Regions from separate parts of the Delftia sp. HK171 genome, predicted to be linked through region 1. Evidence: predicted binding sites of a transcription regulator. Region 1 holds the regulator's gene; each other region holds the start of a gene.
The links. The regulator LexA, encoded in region 1, represses DNA repair genes until DNA is damaged. The targets are predictions, from matches to a motif close to ACTGTATNNNNATACAGT.
Positions count from the first base shown of each region.

Region 1 (3,609 bases):
GGGTTGGTCCCAAGGCCGGAGGCCACGGGCAGGCCTTCGGCACAGCGCGTGCCCCGCCAGATCCAGACGCCCTTGTCGCGGGCACGCTGCAAGGCTGCTTCCATGCCTTCGTGAACCGTCGCATTGCCCGTGCCAGCCACGACGATGCCACGCACGCCTGCCGCCACCAGCGCATCCACACCGCTGGCACGCGCCAAGGCGCCGCTGAACACCACCTCGACCCAGGGCAGCTCATCCAGCGCCAGCAGATCAGATGACATGGTCGCAGGCACCATGGCCCCCGTGGACGGCGCGGCGGGGGAGGACGGCACATCGGGCACCAGCCAGCGCACACGCCCTTCCTCCACCAACGCCTGCGGCCCGCCTTCCACGGAGCGCATTGCCTGCAGCCGGTAGGGATGGACCTTCTGCACCTGGGCTGCCGCATGCACCTCGCCGCCCGCCACCACCCATACGCCGCTGCGCCCGCCGCTGGCAGCCACGGTCACGGCATCGCGCAGATTCTGCGGGCCGTCTGCCAACAGGGCCGTGGCCGGGCGCATGGCGCAGGTCAACACGATGGGTTTGGTGGCCGGCAGCAGGCTGTGCAGCAGCCAGGCCGTCTCTTCCAGCGTGTCCGTTCCATGCGTGATCACCACGGCACGTGTGTCCGCATCCTCCAGTGCCTGCATGCAGGCGCGCAGCAACGCGCGCCACACGGGCCAGTCCATATCCTTGCTGTCCACCTGCGCGATCTGCTGCGTCTGCACGGGTCCCAGCGCCTGCTGCTCCAGGTCCGGCACGGCCTCCAGCAGCGACTGCACCGTGATCTGCCCGGCCTTGTACCCCACGCCCTGCGACTGCGAATCCGCCCGGCCGGCGATGGTCCCGCCCGTGCCCAGAATCACCAACTTTGACTGCCCCACTTGCACCTCTTGGAAAACTGGTTAAAAATACAGATACTGTATAAATCATCAGATGGCCTCCCAGCCTGCCATCTGCCCTCAAGGACCGGACGCACGCCATGCTCGACCATCCCAAGCTCACCGCCCGCCAGCAACAGATCCTGGACCTGATCCAGGCCGCCATCTCCCGCACGGGTGCGCCTCCCACCCGCGCGGAAATCGCCAACACGCTGGGCTTCAAGTCCGCCAACGCAGCCGAAGAACACCTGCAGGCCCTGGCCCGCAAAGGTGTGATCGAACTGGTCAGCGGCACCTCGCGCGGCATTCGCCTGCGTACCGACACCGTGCGCAACATCAATGCCGCGCGCGGCACCAGCTTCGGACTGCCGCTGTCGGCCCTGGCACCGCTGATGCTGCCCCTGGTGGGCCGCGTTGCGGCGGGCTCGCCCATTCTCGCCCAGGAACATATCGACCAAACCTATTCCGTCGAGCCCAGCCTGTTCCAGACGCGCCCCGACTATCTGCTGCGCGTGCGCGGCATGTCCATGCGCGACGCGGGCATCATGGACGGTGACCTGCTGGCCGTGCAGTCCGCACACGAAGCCCGCAACGGCCAGATCGTCGTGGCGCGCCTGGGTGATGAAGTCACCGTCAAGCGCCTGCGCCGCACCACGCAGGGCGTGGAACTTCTGCCGGAAAACCCCGATTACCCGGTGATTCGCGTCGCCCCCGAAGAGGCCTTTGCCATTGAAGGCCTGGCCGTGGGGCTGATCCGCAACAGCATGTCCATGTAAGCCGGACTGGCGGCCCTTCTCCGGCCGCCTCACCCCATTTCACGCACCGCCCAGGTGGTAGGCGCGAAGCCTTGGAGCTTCGCCCTGGGCGGAGCTTTGCCCGCAAACCGCAATCCTGCCTGTGTCCATGCCTCTTTGAAACACGCCAACAGGAGTCGTCACATGGGATTCGCTCTGCCAACACTGTCTTCTTTTTCCTTCCTGCGCCTGGCACATGGCATCCGCCTGACTGCGACCGCCATGGAGTCGGCCATGCCTCTTGCACAAGCCCCTGCGTGCCAGCCATTACCTGCTGCAGCACCCGAGCCCGCCAACGTGATCTCTTTCAGCAAGGCACGCCGGCGCAGCCAGCAGCGCCGCGGCAAGGCCGCACGCGCTGCAGACCATGGAGATGCCCAGCTGATCCTGCCCTTGCTGCCGACGCAGCCCGCCCTGCAATCCGCACCTGAGCAGCCTTCAGGCCTGCGCATCATCCAGCGGTCGCCGCAGGAGCAGCCGGAATGCCTGTTCATCTCCGGGCGCATGGCTGATGTCTGCGCTGCGCTGGAGCGCATGGAGGCGCATGGCGGACCGGCAGCCAACTGAGGCCCGATGCAAGGTGTGCGACACACCTTGCACGACACAAACCTGGGCGGCGCGGACCGCGTGCCGCACGAGGAATCGGCCTGCGCAAAGCTGATACAGGCTGGCGGACACCACCACCCTGTAGCGCACATGCAACAAGTGGATGCCCTCTTTGCGGGAGGGGCGCCGGCCTGAAAGATAATTGATAAGCATTCTTATTATCTTTTGCAGCAGCGATTGCCACTGCGCCCGCCTCCTCCGCCCCAGCCTTCTCAGTGCACAGCCTCTACCAGAACCACCATCCCTGGCTGGAAAGCCTGCTGCGCAAACGCCTGGGCAACCGTGACGATGCCGCCGACCTGGCCCAGGACACCTTTGTGCGCCTGCTGCGCTCGCCCCTGCCGCAGCAGGACATCCGCGAACCCAGGCGCTACCTGGCCACCATCGCCCGGGGCCTGGTCGCCGACCTGTTTCGCCGCCGCACGCTGGAGCAGTCCTATCTGGACTATCTGGCCCAGTTGCCGCAATCGCTGGCGCCTTCGCCCGAAGAGCAGGCCATCGTCCAGCAGACCCTGCTGGATGTGGACCGCATGCTCCAGGGCCTTCCTCCCAAGGTTCGCGAAGCCTTTGTGCTGGCCCAGTTCGAGGAACTAAGCTACCCAGAGATCGCCCAGCGCCTGGGTGTATCGCTGCGCACCGTCAGCAACTACCTGACCCGGGCGATGGAGCATTGCTGCCTGGTCCTGGCATAGCCACATGGGCGAGAGACACCTGGAAGGCAACGACCGCCGCGCCTTGCATGAGGCCGCCGCCTGGCACGTGAAACTGCGCGGCGCCTCTGCCACAGCGGGCCTGCAACAGGACTGGCAGAAATGGCATGAGGCCGATCCCGCCCACCAGCGCGCCTGGCTGCGCGTGCAATCCGTCACCGCGCAGCTGTCGCATCTGCCCGCCCCCCTGGCGCGCCAGGCGCTGGGCCGTCGCGCCTCGCCCACCCGCCGCTCCGTGATGCGCGGCGTGGCTCTGGGCCTGGGCAGCGGCGCCACGGCCTGGATGGCCTGGAAAGGCGCACCACTGGAAAGCTGGCAGGCCGACCAGCGTACAGCCACGGGCGAGCGCCGGGATCTGACGCTACCCGACGGCTCCCTGGTGGCCCTGGATACGGCCACCGCCTTGGACACCGTTTTCGACGACCGCCAGCGCCTGCTGCGCCTGCACCGTGGCCGCATCCTCGTCGCCACCGAGCCCGACGCGCTGGGCCGCCCCTTCAGCGTGCAGACCCCGCAAGGCCACGTACTGGCCCTGGGCACGCGCTTCACGGTCCATCTTGCGGACGATGGCCTGTGCCATGTCACCGTGCAGGAAAA
Region 1 covers NZ_CP018101.1:3,611,711-3,615,319, reverse strand. Annotated here, with positions in the region: gene BO996_RS16320 (asparaginase) at 1-905, opposite strand, end outside; gene lexA (transcriptional repressor LexA) at 1,004-1,678, shown strand; gene BO996_RS16310 (hypothetical protein) at 1,841-2,263, shown strand; gene BO996_RS16305 (sigma-70 family RNA polymerase sigma factor) at 2,518-2,994, shown strand; gene BO996_RS16300 (FecR domain-containing protein) at 2,999-3,609, shown strand, end outside.

Region 2 (3,609 bases), 2.6 Mb from region 1:
GTCTTGAGCTGGTGGGCCGCGTCGGCCAGGAAGCGCTTTTGCGTGGCCAGCGAATCACCGAGCCGCCCCAGCAGGTCGTTGACCGAGTCCACCAGCGGCACGACTTCCAGCGGCACGTCCTTGTGGTTGATGGGCGAGAGGTCCTCGGGCCGGCGCGCGCGGATGCGCTCCTCCAGCCGGTGCAGCGGCTTGATGCCGCGCGCCAGCGCCAGCCACACCAGCAAGGCGGCCAGCGGCAGGATGACGAACTGGGGCAGCATCACGCCCTTGATGATTTCCGTGGCCAGCACGCTGCGCTTTTCGCGCGTCTCGGCCACCTGGACCAGGGCCTGGGGCTCGTCTGGCAGGGGCATGCGCACCCAGACATGGGCCACGCGCAGGTCAATGCCGCGAAACTCCGCATCGCGCAGCTGCACGGCCCCGCCGGTCGGTGCACCGCCGGGCGATAGATCGCCGGATGGCGGATCGTCGGACTCGGGCGGCAGCGGCAGATCGCGCTCGCCGGCCAGGTATTCGCCCTTGACGCCCAGCACCTGGAAATACACGGTGTCCGACTCGTCGGCGCGCAGGATCTCGCTGGCCGATTGCGGCAGGTTGAACAGCACCTTGCCCTGCTGCACCATCACCAGCTGCGCCAGCGCCTGGGCGTTGTACTCCAGCGCGCGATCGAACGGCTTGTTGGCCAGGCCCTGGGCCACCAGCCAGGTCAGCGCCAGGCTCACGGGCCACAGCAGCAGCAGCGGCGTGAGCATCCAGTCAAGGATCTCGCCGAACAGTGAGCGCTGTTCACGCTGGAAGATTTTCATCGGCGGGCAGCCCTCACGACGGGTTCACGGCCCCGTGGCATCCGCCACTATGCGCAGGCAAGCCAACCCGGGCCTGACAGCCAGGGCCGCGGCCTCAGGAAGCGATCTTCTCAAGGCAGTAGCCCAGGCCGCGCACGGTGGCAATGCGGATGGGGCCGCGCTCTATCTTCTTGCGCAGGCGGTGGATATAGACCTCGATGGCGTTGTTGCTGACCTCGTCGCCCCATTCGCACAGGCGCTCGACCAACTGGTCCTTGCTGACCAGCCGGCCCGCACGCTGCAGCAGCACTTCCAGCAGGCCCAGCTCGCGCGCCGACAGCTCGACCATCTTGCCGTCGATGGTGGCCACGCGGCCGGCCTGGTCGTAGACCAGGGGGCCGTGCTTGATGGTGCTGCTGGCGCCACCCATGCCGCGCCGCGTGAGCGCGCGCACACGCGCCTCCAGCTCGGACAGCGCAAACGGCTTGGCCATGTAGTCGTCGGCGCCGTAGTCCAGCCCCTGCACGCGCTCTTCCACGCTGTCGGCCGCCGTGAGGATGAGCACCGGCAGCGCATCGCCCCGGCCGCGCAGCTTCTTGAGCACTTCGAGCCCGTGCATCTTGGGCAGGCCCAGGTCCAGGATGAGCAGGTCGAACTCGCTGCTGGTCATCAGCGCGGTATCGGCCTCGCTGCCGTTGGCCACATGGCTGACCACGGCGCCCGAGCCGCGCAGGCTGCGCAACAGACCATCGGCCAGGACCTGGTCGTCTTCGGCAATCAGAATGCGCATGGGGTTGTCTCCTGAAATACAGACGCGCTCTGGATGTTGGAAATGCGCGCCTTTGATTCCTAGGATTCTAGGATGCGCCCCGCCCCACGGGCAGGGACCTTACCCGAGTGAGCCGCCGCCCGCATAGGCCTCCAGCCCCAGCGCCACCACGGTGGCGATGTCGTCGCCGACTTCCTCGCGGAACTCTGCCTCGGCCTGGGACACGGCGTCATGGAAAGCCTGCAGCCATGCCAGGCCCGCAGGCGTGAAGCGGATGCGGCGTGCGCGCGCATCGCGCTCGTCGCTTTCGCGCGTGACCAGGCCCCATGCCTCGCACTGGGCCACCAGGTCGCCCATGGACTGCTTGGTCATGCCAGCGCGCTCGGCCAGGTCGGTGAGCCTGTCGCCAGCCAGCGACAGATGACGCGTGATGTGGATGTGGGCCGCACCCACCTTGTCGCGCGCCGCAAGATTGGACAGCGCCAGCGGCACCTCCACATCGCGCGCCATGAGCTGCAGCACACGCGCGTCGAACCGCCGCATGGCATGGCCGAGCAGGCGGCCCAGGTGGGTCTGGCGCCAGGCATCGGCGGGCGGCGTGACGGGGGAAAACTCACTCATGGATGCATTGTGGAGGCAAATCCAACAAGTCAGGAAAACTGACTAAAAACACCAACAAAACAAACCAACAAGCCCATAAACTACTGTTCAAGCATCCAGCCTGAATGCAAATACAGAGCTAAAACCCCAGCCAACCCAGGAGTCCGCATGAACACCGCCGTCACCACCGCCAACAGTGAAAAAGCCAAGGCCCTGCAGGCCGCACTCGCCCAGATCGAAAAGCAGTTCGGCAAGGGCACGATCATGCGCCTGGGTGAAGGCGAAGCCATCCAGGACATCCAGGTCGTCTCCACCGGCTCGCTGGGCTTGGACATCGCCCTGGGCGTTGGCGGCCTGCCCCGTGGCCGCGTGATCGAGATCTACGGCCCTGAATCCTCGGGCAAGACCACGCTGACGCTGCAGGTCATCGCCGAAATGCAAAAGCAGGGCGGCACCTGCGCCTTCATCGACGCCGAGCACGCACTGGACACCAGCTACGCCCAGAAGCTGGGCGTGAACCTCAACGAAGTGCTGATCAGCCAGCCCGATACCGGCGAGCAGGCCCTGGAAATCGTGGACAGCCTGGTGCGCTCGGGCGCCGTGGACATGATCGTCGTGGACTCGGTGGCCGCCCTCACACCCCGGGCCGAAATCGAAGGCGAGATGGGCGACCAGCTGCCCGGCCTGCAGGCCCGTCTGATGAGCCAGGCGCTGCGCAAGCTGACAGCCACCATCAAGAAGACCAACTGCATGGTCATCTTCATCAACCAGATCCGCATGAAGATCGGCGTGATGTTCGGCAGCCCCGAAACCACCACGGGCGGCAATGCGTTGAAGTTCTACGCCTCGGTCCGCTTGGACATCCGCCGCACCGGCACCATCAAGAAGGGCGACGAGGCCATCGGCAACGAGACCAAGGTCAAGGTCGTCAAGAACAAGGTCTCGCCTCCGTTCAAGACCGCCGAGTTCGACATCCTCTTCGGCGAAGGCATCTCGCGCGAAGGTGAAATCCTGGACATGGGCGTCAACGCCAAGATCCTCGACAAGTCGGGCGCCTGGTATGCCTACAACGGCGAGAAGATCGGCCAGGGCCGCGACAACGCCCGCGAATTCCTGCGCGAGAACAGCGGCCTGGCCGTGGAGATCGAGAACAAGGTGCGCGACAGCCTGGGCATCGCCCTGCTGCCCACGGCCGGTGGCGATGCCCCCGAAGCCAAGGCCGCCAAGGCGGGCAAGGCCAAGGCCGACAAGGACGGCGTGATCGAAGCCTGAGCGGCCTGACCCCTCACTGCAGGCGCCGCCGCGCCTGCACACACTGTGTTTGCCATCTTGGCGCAGGCTCACGTCTGCGCCTTTTTTATCGCCGGGACGCCCCAAGGCAAAAAAGCGGCCCCCTTGGGGGCAGCGGACCTTGCGCAGCAAGGGGAGCGTGGGGGCCTTTTTTATTCGGGACGA
Region 2 covers NZ_CP018101.1:990,848-994,456, reverse strand. Annotated here, with positions in the region: gene BO996_RS04505 (sensor histidine kinase) at 1-806, opposite strand, end outside; gene BO996_RS04500 (response regulator) at 901-1,575, opposite strand; gene BO996_RS04495 (MarR family winged helix-turn-helix transcriptional regulator) at 1,675-2,175, opposite strand; gene recA (recombinase RecA) at 2,323-3,426, shown strand.
Region 2: recA (recombinase RecA) is a predicted target of LexA. The motif match lies at 2,275-2,292, and genes of this name have one in related genera.

Region 3 (3,609 bases), 2.6 Mb from region 1:
CGAGAGCCTCGGCCCCTACCATCCCGGCCCGCTGCCCGTGCTGCTGGAGCGCACGCCCTACGGCAAGAACGAGGAAACGCGCCGCGAGCGCAGCGCGGCCAACCCCCTTCCCATGCGCCGGGGCGAGGTGGCGGCCCGCTTTGCGCGCGAAGGCTATGCCGTGGTCGTGCAGGACTGCCGGGGCCGCTTCGGCTCCGAAGGCCAGTTCACCAAATACCTGGGCGAGGCCCACGATGGCGCCGACACCCTGCAATGGATCATGGAGCAGCCCTGGTGCAACGGCAGCGCGGGCACCTACGGCCTGTCCTACGCCGCGCACACGCAGACTGCGCTGGCCACGCAAAGGCCGCCGGGCCTCAAGGCCATGTTCCTGGAATGCGGCGGCTTTGCGAATGCCTACCGGGGCGGCATACGCCACGGCGGTGCCTTCGAGCTGAAGCAGGCCGTCTGGGCCCTGCGCAATGCGCGCAGCGGCAGCAACCACCTGGAGCCCGCAGCGCGCCAGGCGCTGGAGCAGGCCGACATCGGCCAGTGGTGCCTGCGCCTGCCCTGGTCGCGCGGCGACTCGCCGCTGCAGTGGGGGCCCGAGTACGAGGACTACCTGTTCAGCCAGTGGGAGCGCGGCAGCTTTGACGACTACTGGCGCCAGCCCGAGCTGTACGCCGCCGGCCACTACGGCGCCTTCGACGGCCTGGCCGTGATGCTGATGTGCGGCTGGTGGGACCCGTATGCGCAGACCACCACGGACAACTACCTGGGCCTGTCGCGCGGCGATGGCCGGGTCCGCATGGTGCTGGGCCCCTGGACGCATGGCGAACGCAGCGTCCCGCATGCGGGCGATGTGGATTTCGGGCCCGATGCGGTGCTCGACGGCGCACTGGCCGACGACTACGTGGCCATGCGCCTGGCCTGGTTCGACCACTGGCTCAAAGGCCGGCCCATGCCCGCGCGCCAGCAAGCCGCCGTGCGCTACTTCCGCATGGGCGGCGGATCGGGCGCGCGCACGGCCCAGGGCCGGCTGGACCACGGCGGGGCCTGGCGCAGCGCCGACCACTGGCCCGTGCCCGGCACGCAGCCCACGGCCTGGCACCTGCACGCCGACGGCAGGCTTGCCCGCGAGCCCGCGCCGCAGCCCGGTGTGCGCAGCTACCGCTTCGACCCGGCCTGCCCCGTGCCCACCCTGGGCGGCTCCATCACCTCGGGCGAGCCGCTGATGTTCGCGGGTGCCTACGACCAGGTCACGCACGAGAGCACCTTCGCCGCCCGCCCACCCTACGGCCCGCTGGCCGCGCGCGGCGACGTGCTGGTGTTCCAGACCGAGCCGCTGCAGCAAGACCTGGAGGTCACGGGCACCATCACCATCGAGTTGCAGGTGTCCTCGTCCGCGCCCGACACGGACTTCACCGCCAAGCTCATCGACCAGTACCCGCCCAGCGCCGACCATCCGCAGGGCTATGCGATGAACATCACCGACGGCATCCTGCGCTGCCGCTACCGCAACTCATGGGAGCAGCCCGAGCTGATGACGCCCGGCGAGGTGGTCTCCATCACCATCGAGCCCATGCCCACCTCCAACCTGTTCCGCAAGGGCCACCGCATCCGCCTGGACATCTCCAGCAGCAACTTCCCGCGCTTCGACGTGAACCCCAACACCGGCGCGCCCGAGGGCAGTGCGGGGCCAAGGCAGGTGGCGGTCAACAGCGTGCATCTGGGCGGCTGCCATGCCTCGCGCATCGTGCTGCCGGTGGTGGCGGTCTAGTCGGGGAACACGCGCGTTTGGCAGTCTGGCATGTTCTGCAATTTGGTTGTACCATGCAACCAAATTGCGAAGGAACATCGCCATGGACATGCAGCAGCGTCAGTTGGAACTGGCCGGCCCCCTGCCGGCCCTTGCACCATCGGGGCGGCTCCGGGGGCGTGTCTGCCTGGTGGTGGGCGCCACCAGCGGCATAGGCCGGGCCACCGCCTTGCGCATGGCCGAGGAGGGCGCCGCCGCCGTGGTGGTCACGGGGCGCCGCCGTGAGCTGGGCCTGCAGCTGGAGCAGGAAATCCGGCAGCGGGGGGCGGACGGCCTTTTCCTGGCCTGCGATGCAACGCGGCAGGAGGACATGGCGGCGGTGGTGGAGCAGGCCGTGGCGCGCTTCGGGCGGCTGGACGCGGCCTTCAACAATGCAGGCTTCCAGGAGCGGCGCGCCGCGCTGGCCGAGCAGGATGATGCGGTCTTTTCCCAGGTCTTCGATACGAATGTGCGTGCGGTCTTCCACGCCATGCGCCATGAACTGGCGGCCATGCTGGCCACGGGCGGCGGCACCATCGTGAACAACACCAGCGTCAGCGGCATACGCAATCCCAACCCGGGCCTGTCGCTGTACGGCGCCTCCAAGGCGGCGGCCCTGTCGCTGACCCGCGCCGCCGCCATGGAGTACGCGCCGCGCGGCATCCGCATCAATGCCGTTGCCCCTGGCCGCGTGGTCACGGACATGATGCTGGGCTCGGGCATTGCCGACATGCATGCCGTGGCGGCGGGCCTGCCGCTGCGGCGCATGGGCCATCCGCAGGAGGTGGCCACGGCCGTCGTCTGGCTGATGTCGGACGAGGCGGCTTTTGTGGTCGGGCACTGCCTGGCGACCGATGGCGGCTTCCTGGCCGGATGAGCCTGCCCGGGGCAAGTCCGTTGCGCGAAGTGAGCACTACCGGGTTTGATATGATGACTGTATAAAGATACAGTTTTCGAGCGGCCTGGCTGCCCGATCTGCCAGGCCCATGCTCCCTCCCCACCGCTTCTACTACCTGCACAACTTCCAGCGCGCGCTGGACTGGATTGGCCAGCGTTACGGCGATCTGCTGGACGCGCCCGAGCAGGCATTCCTCACCCGTTTCACGCAGCTGCCCCAGCCCTCGCAGGCGCTGATGGTGCGTTTGCTGATGCGGCGCGGGCCGTGGTTTCGGGCCGGCAAGCTGGTGTATGAAGAGATTCCCGGCATTGCCGAGGCAGCCGCGCCCCTGCTGGAGCTGGGCTGGCTGGACGCGGACCACCCCATGGCGCTGGAGGAGCTGTTTGCGCTGCACACCAAGCCCGAGCTGCTGCAGCTGTTCGCAGGCGCACCCGTTCACTCAGGCCTGCGCAAGGCCGAGCTTTTGCAGGCCCTGCAGCCCCTGCATGAGGCGCCCAGGCCCTATGCGCAATGGCAGCCCCAGGGCGCCGCAGCCGGCGAAGCCGCCTGGCGCGTGATGGTGGGCGCGCTGTGCGAGCGCTTTCGGCTGATGTTCTTCGGCAATCTCTACCAGGACTGGTCGGAATTCGTGCTGGCCGACCTGGGCGTGTTCCGCTACGAGGCCGTGGCCTTCGATGCGGCGTCGCGGGCCTTCCAGTCGCGTGCCGATGTCGATGGCTACCTGGCCCTGCAGGCCTGCCGCGCGGCGCTGGATGAGGGCGTGGAGATGGATGCGCTGCTGCAGCAGGTGGCCGGCTGCGCCAGCGGCAATGCCTGGCTGGAGCAGCGCCGCGCCAAGGTGCTGCTGCGCATAGGCCAGGCCTGCGAGCGCATGCAGGACTGGGAGCGTGCCGAGCAGGCCTATGCGCAAAGCCGCTACCCCGGCGCCCGCCAC
Region 3 covers NZ_CP018101.1:6,189,505-6,193,113, reverse strand. Annotated here, with positions in the region: gene BO996_RS27675 (CocE/NonD family hydrolase) at 1-1,759, shown strand, start outside; gene BO996_RS27670 (SDR family NAD(P)-dependent oxidoreductase) at 1,842-2,654, shown strand; gene BO996_RS27665 (VRR-NUC domain-containing protein) at 2,764-3,609, shown strand, end outside.
Region 3: BO996_RS27665 (VRR-NUC domain-containing protein) is a predicted target of LexA. The motif match lies at 2,711-2,728, and genes of this name have one in related genera.

Region 4 (3,609 bases), 1.7 Mb from region 1:
AACATGGACAGATGCTGCACGCCGAAGATCTGGGCCACGGTGGCATTGGTCAGCGGCACGGTGGACAGCCACAGCAGGCCCATGGCGGCAGAGAAGATGTAGACCGACCAGGGCGTCAGCGGCGCCAGCAGGAAGAGCACGATCACCACCGAGCGCGTGAAGTAGATGGTGGACAGCAGGTAGCGCTTGGGCAGGCGCTGGCCCAGGTTGCCGGCCACGTAGGTGCCAACGATGTTGAACAGCCCCACCAGCGCCAGCGAGATGCTGGCCACCTGCGGCGCCAGGCCGTAGTCCTTGAGGTAGCTGGGCATGTGTACGCCGATGAACATCACCTGGAAGCCGCAGACGAAGTAGCCGGCCGTCAGCAGCACGAAGCTGGGCGTGCGCAGCGCTTCGGCGACGGCCTGGCCCGCGCTCTGGTCGCGCACGGGACGGGCGTTGCCGGGCTGGAAGCCCGGCTCGCGCAGGCCGAAGGCCAGCGGAATGATCATCAGCGCGCACAGCGACAGCAGCAGCAGGGCGTTGGACCAGCCGAAGTTCGAGATCAGGCTGCCTTCCACGGGCACCATGAAGAACTGGCCGAAGGAGCCCGCCGCCGCCGTCACGCCCATGGCCCAGCTGCGCCGCGCCACGGGAATCTGGCGGCCCAGCACACCGTAGATCACGGCATAGGTGGTGCCTGCCTGGGCTGCGCCGATCACCACGCCGGCCGTCAGGGCGAACCAGGTTGTCGTGGGCGCCATGGCCATGCCGGCCAGGCCCAGCGCATACAGCAGCGCGCCCACCAGGAGCACGCGGAAGGCGCCGAAGCGGTCGGCCAGCATGCCGCCGAAGATGCCGAGCACGCCCCAGGACAGGTTCTGGATGGCGATGGCCAGCGCGAAGGACTCGCGCGTCCAGCCCATCTCCTGGGTGATGGGCTGCAGCCACAGGCCGAAGCCGTGGCGGATTCCCATGGACAGCGTCACGACTGCGCCCCCGCACAGCAGTATCTGCACCATGGACATGGGTTGGTTGTTTTTTTGCATGCGGCAAACTTTAGCGAAACTCCGGGTTTTGCGCTGTGCCGCTTGGGTCGCCCATGCGCCAGCGCGGCCCTTGATGGCAGCGGCTTTTTCGGGATAGTCAATGTCAATGACTGTGAATGCATCCAGCACTGAGCCGGGCCGCGCACTACAATCCGCCCCCATGGCAGTCAAACCATCTCCCACTTCCGCCAGCGAATACTCCGAAGGCTCGATACGCGTGCTCAAGGGCCTTGAGCCCGTCAAGCAGCGTCCCGGCATGTACACGCGCACCGACAACCCCCTGCACGTGCTGCAGGAGGTGATCGACAACGCGGCCGACGAGGCACTGGCCGGCTTCGGCAAGAAAATCCGCTTCACCCTGCATTCCGACGGCTCCTACAGCGTCGAAGACGACGGCCGGGGCATCCCCTTCGGCATGCATCCCGAGGAAAAGGCGCCCGTGGTGGAGCTGGTCTTCACCCGGCTGCATGCGGGCGGCAAGTTCGACAAGGGCAAGGGCGGCGCCTACAGCTTCTCGGGCGGCCTGCACGGCGTGGGCGTCTCGGTCACGAATGCGCTGGCCACGCGCCTTGAGGCCTGCATCCACCGCGAGGGCAAGGTGGCCACCATCGCCTTCTCGGGCGGTGACGTGGTCGAGCCCCTGCAGTCGCGGCCGCTGGCCGCTGGCGAACGCAAGCAGGGCACGACCGTGCGCGTGTGGCCCGATGCCCGCTATTTCGAATCGCCCCAGTTGCCCATGGGCGAGCTGGTGCATCTGCTGCGCAGCAAGGCCGTGCTCATGCCAGGCGTGTCGGTGACCCTGGTCAACGAGAAGACGCGCGACACCCAGACCTGGCAGTTCAAGGGCGGCCTGCGCGACTACCTGCAGCAAAGCCTGCATGGCGAGGCGGTCATCCCTCTGTTCGAGGGCGAGGGCTTTGCCGACCGCCACCACGACAGCTTTGCCGAAGGCGAGGGCGCCGCCTGGTGCGTGGCCTTTACCGAGGACGGCGCACCGCTGCGCGAAAGCTATGTCAACCTGATCCCGACCACCGCCGGCGGCACGCATGACAGCGGCCTGCGCGACGGCCTGTTCCAGGCGGTCAAGGCCTTCATCGAGATGCACTCGCTGCTGCCCAAGGGCGTCAAGCTCATGCCGGACGACGTCTTTGCGCGTGCCAGCTATGTGCTCAACGCCAAGGTGCTGGACCCGCAGTTCCAGGGCCAGATCAAGGAGCGCCTGAACTCGCGCGATGCCGTGCGCCTGGTCAGCGGCTATGTGCGCCCCGCGCTGGAGCTGTGGCTCAACGAGCACGTGGAATGGGGCCGCAAGCTGGCCGAGATCGCCATCAAGGCCGCGCAGACCCGCCAGAAGGCGGGCCAGAAGGTCGAAAAGCGCAAGGGCTCGGGCGTGGCCGTGCTGCCGGGCAAGCTCACCGATTGCGAAAGCCGCGACCTGAGCCTGAACGAGGTCTTCCTGGTCGAGGGCGACTCGGCCGGCGGCAGCGCCAAGATGGGCCGCAACAAGGAAACCCAGGCCGTGCTGCCCCTGCGCGGCAAGGTGCTCAACACCTGGGAGGTGGACCGCGACCGGCTGTTCGCCAACAACGAAATCCATGACATCTCGGTGGCCATCGGCGTGGACCCGCATGGCCCCAACGACACGCCCGACCTGTCGGGCCTGCGCTACGGCAAGGTCTGCATTCTTTCGGATGCCGACGTGGACGGCTCGCACATCCAGGTGCTGCTGCTGACGCTGTTCTTCCGCCATTTCCCCAAGCTCATCGAGGCCGGCCACATCCATGTGGCGCTGCCGCCGCTGTTCCGTGTGGACGTGCCTGCGCGCGGCAAGAAGCCTGCGGCCAAGATGTACGCGCTGGACGAGGGCGAGCTGACCGCCATCCTGGACAAATCGGCCAAGGACGGCGTGCCGCGCGAGAAATGCCAGATCAGCCGCTTCAAGGGCCTGGGCGAGATGAATGCGGAGCAGCTGTGGGAGACCACGCTCAACCCCGACACGCGCCGCCTGCTGCCCGTGCAGTTCATGAACCTGGACTTCGCGGCGGCCGAGCAGGTCGTCACCAAGCTCATGGGCAAGGGCGAGGCCGCAGCGCGCCGCGAGCTCATGGAGCTCCATGGCGACGCCATTGAAGTCGATATCTGACCCATGACTGTGCTCCGTGCCGCCCTGAAGCACCGCCCGCACCTGGCGCGCGGCGCCGGGGTGCGCGCGCTGGCGGCGCTGGGCCTGGCCCTGGCGCTGTGGGGGCTGGCGCGGCCGGCGCATGCCGATCTCTGGGCCTTCGTGGACGAGCGCGGCATCACGCACTTCGCTGCCGAGGCGCTGGACGAGCGCTACAGGCTGTACTTTCGCGGCTCGGTCTATGACAGCGCCGAGCAGGGGCTCAAGCCCCCGATGGTGCAGGCCGAGGCCGCTGCCGACGCTGACGGCAGCGGCGATGCCGGCCGCAGGCTGCAGGCGCATACGCGGCTGCAAAGCTTCTTCGACATCTCGCCGCGCTACAAGAGCGTGCGCGGCCATCTGCGCAAGGCGGCGGACCACACGGGCGTGGACTACGACCTGCTCAAGGCCGTGATCGCC
Region 4 covers NZ_CP018101.1:5,332,393-5,336,001, reverse strand. Annotated here, with positions in the region: gene BO996_RS23810 (MFS transporter) at 1-1,028, opposite strand, end outside; gene BO996_RS23805 (DNA topoisomerase IV subunit B) at 1,189-3,171, shown strand; gene BO996_RS23800 (lytic transglycosylase domain-containing protein) at 3,175-3,609, shown strand, end outside.
Region 4: BO996_RS23805 (DNA topoisomerase IV subunit B) is a predicted target of LexA. The motif match lies at 1,138-1,155, and genes of this name have one in related genera.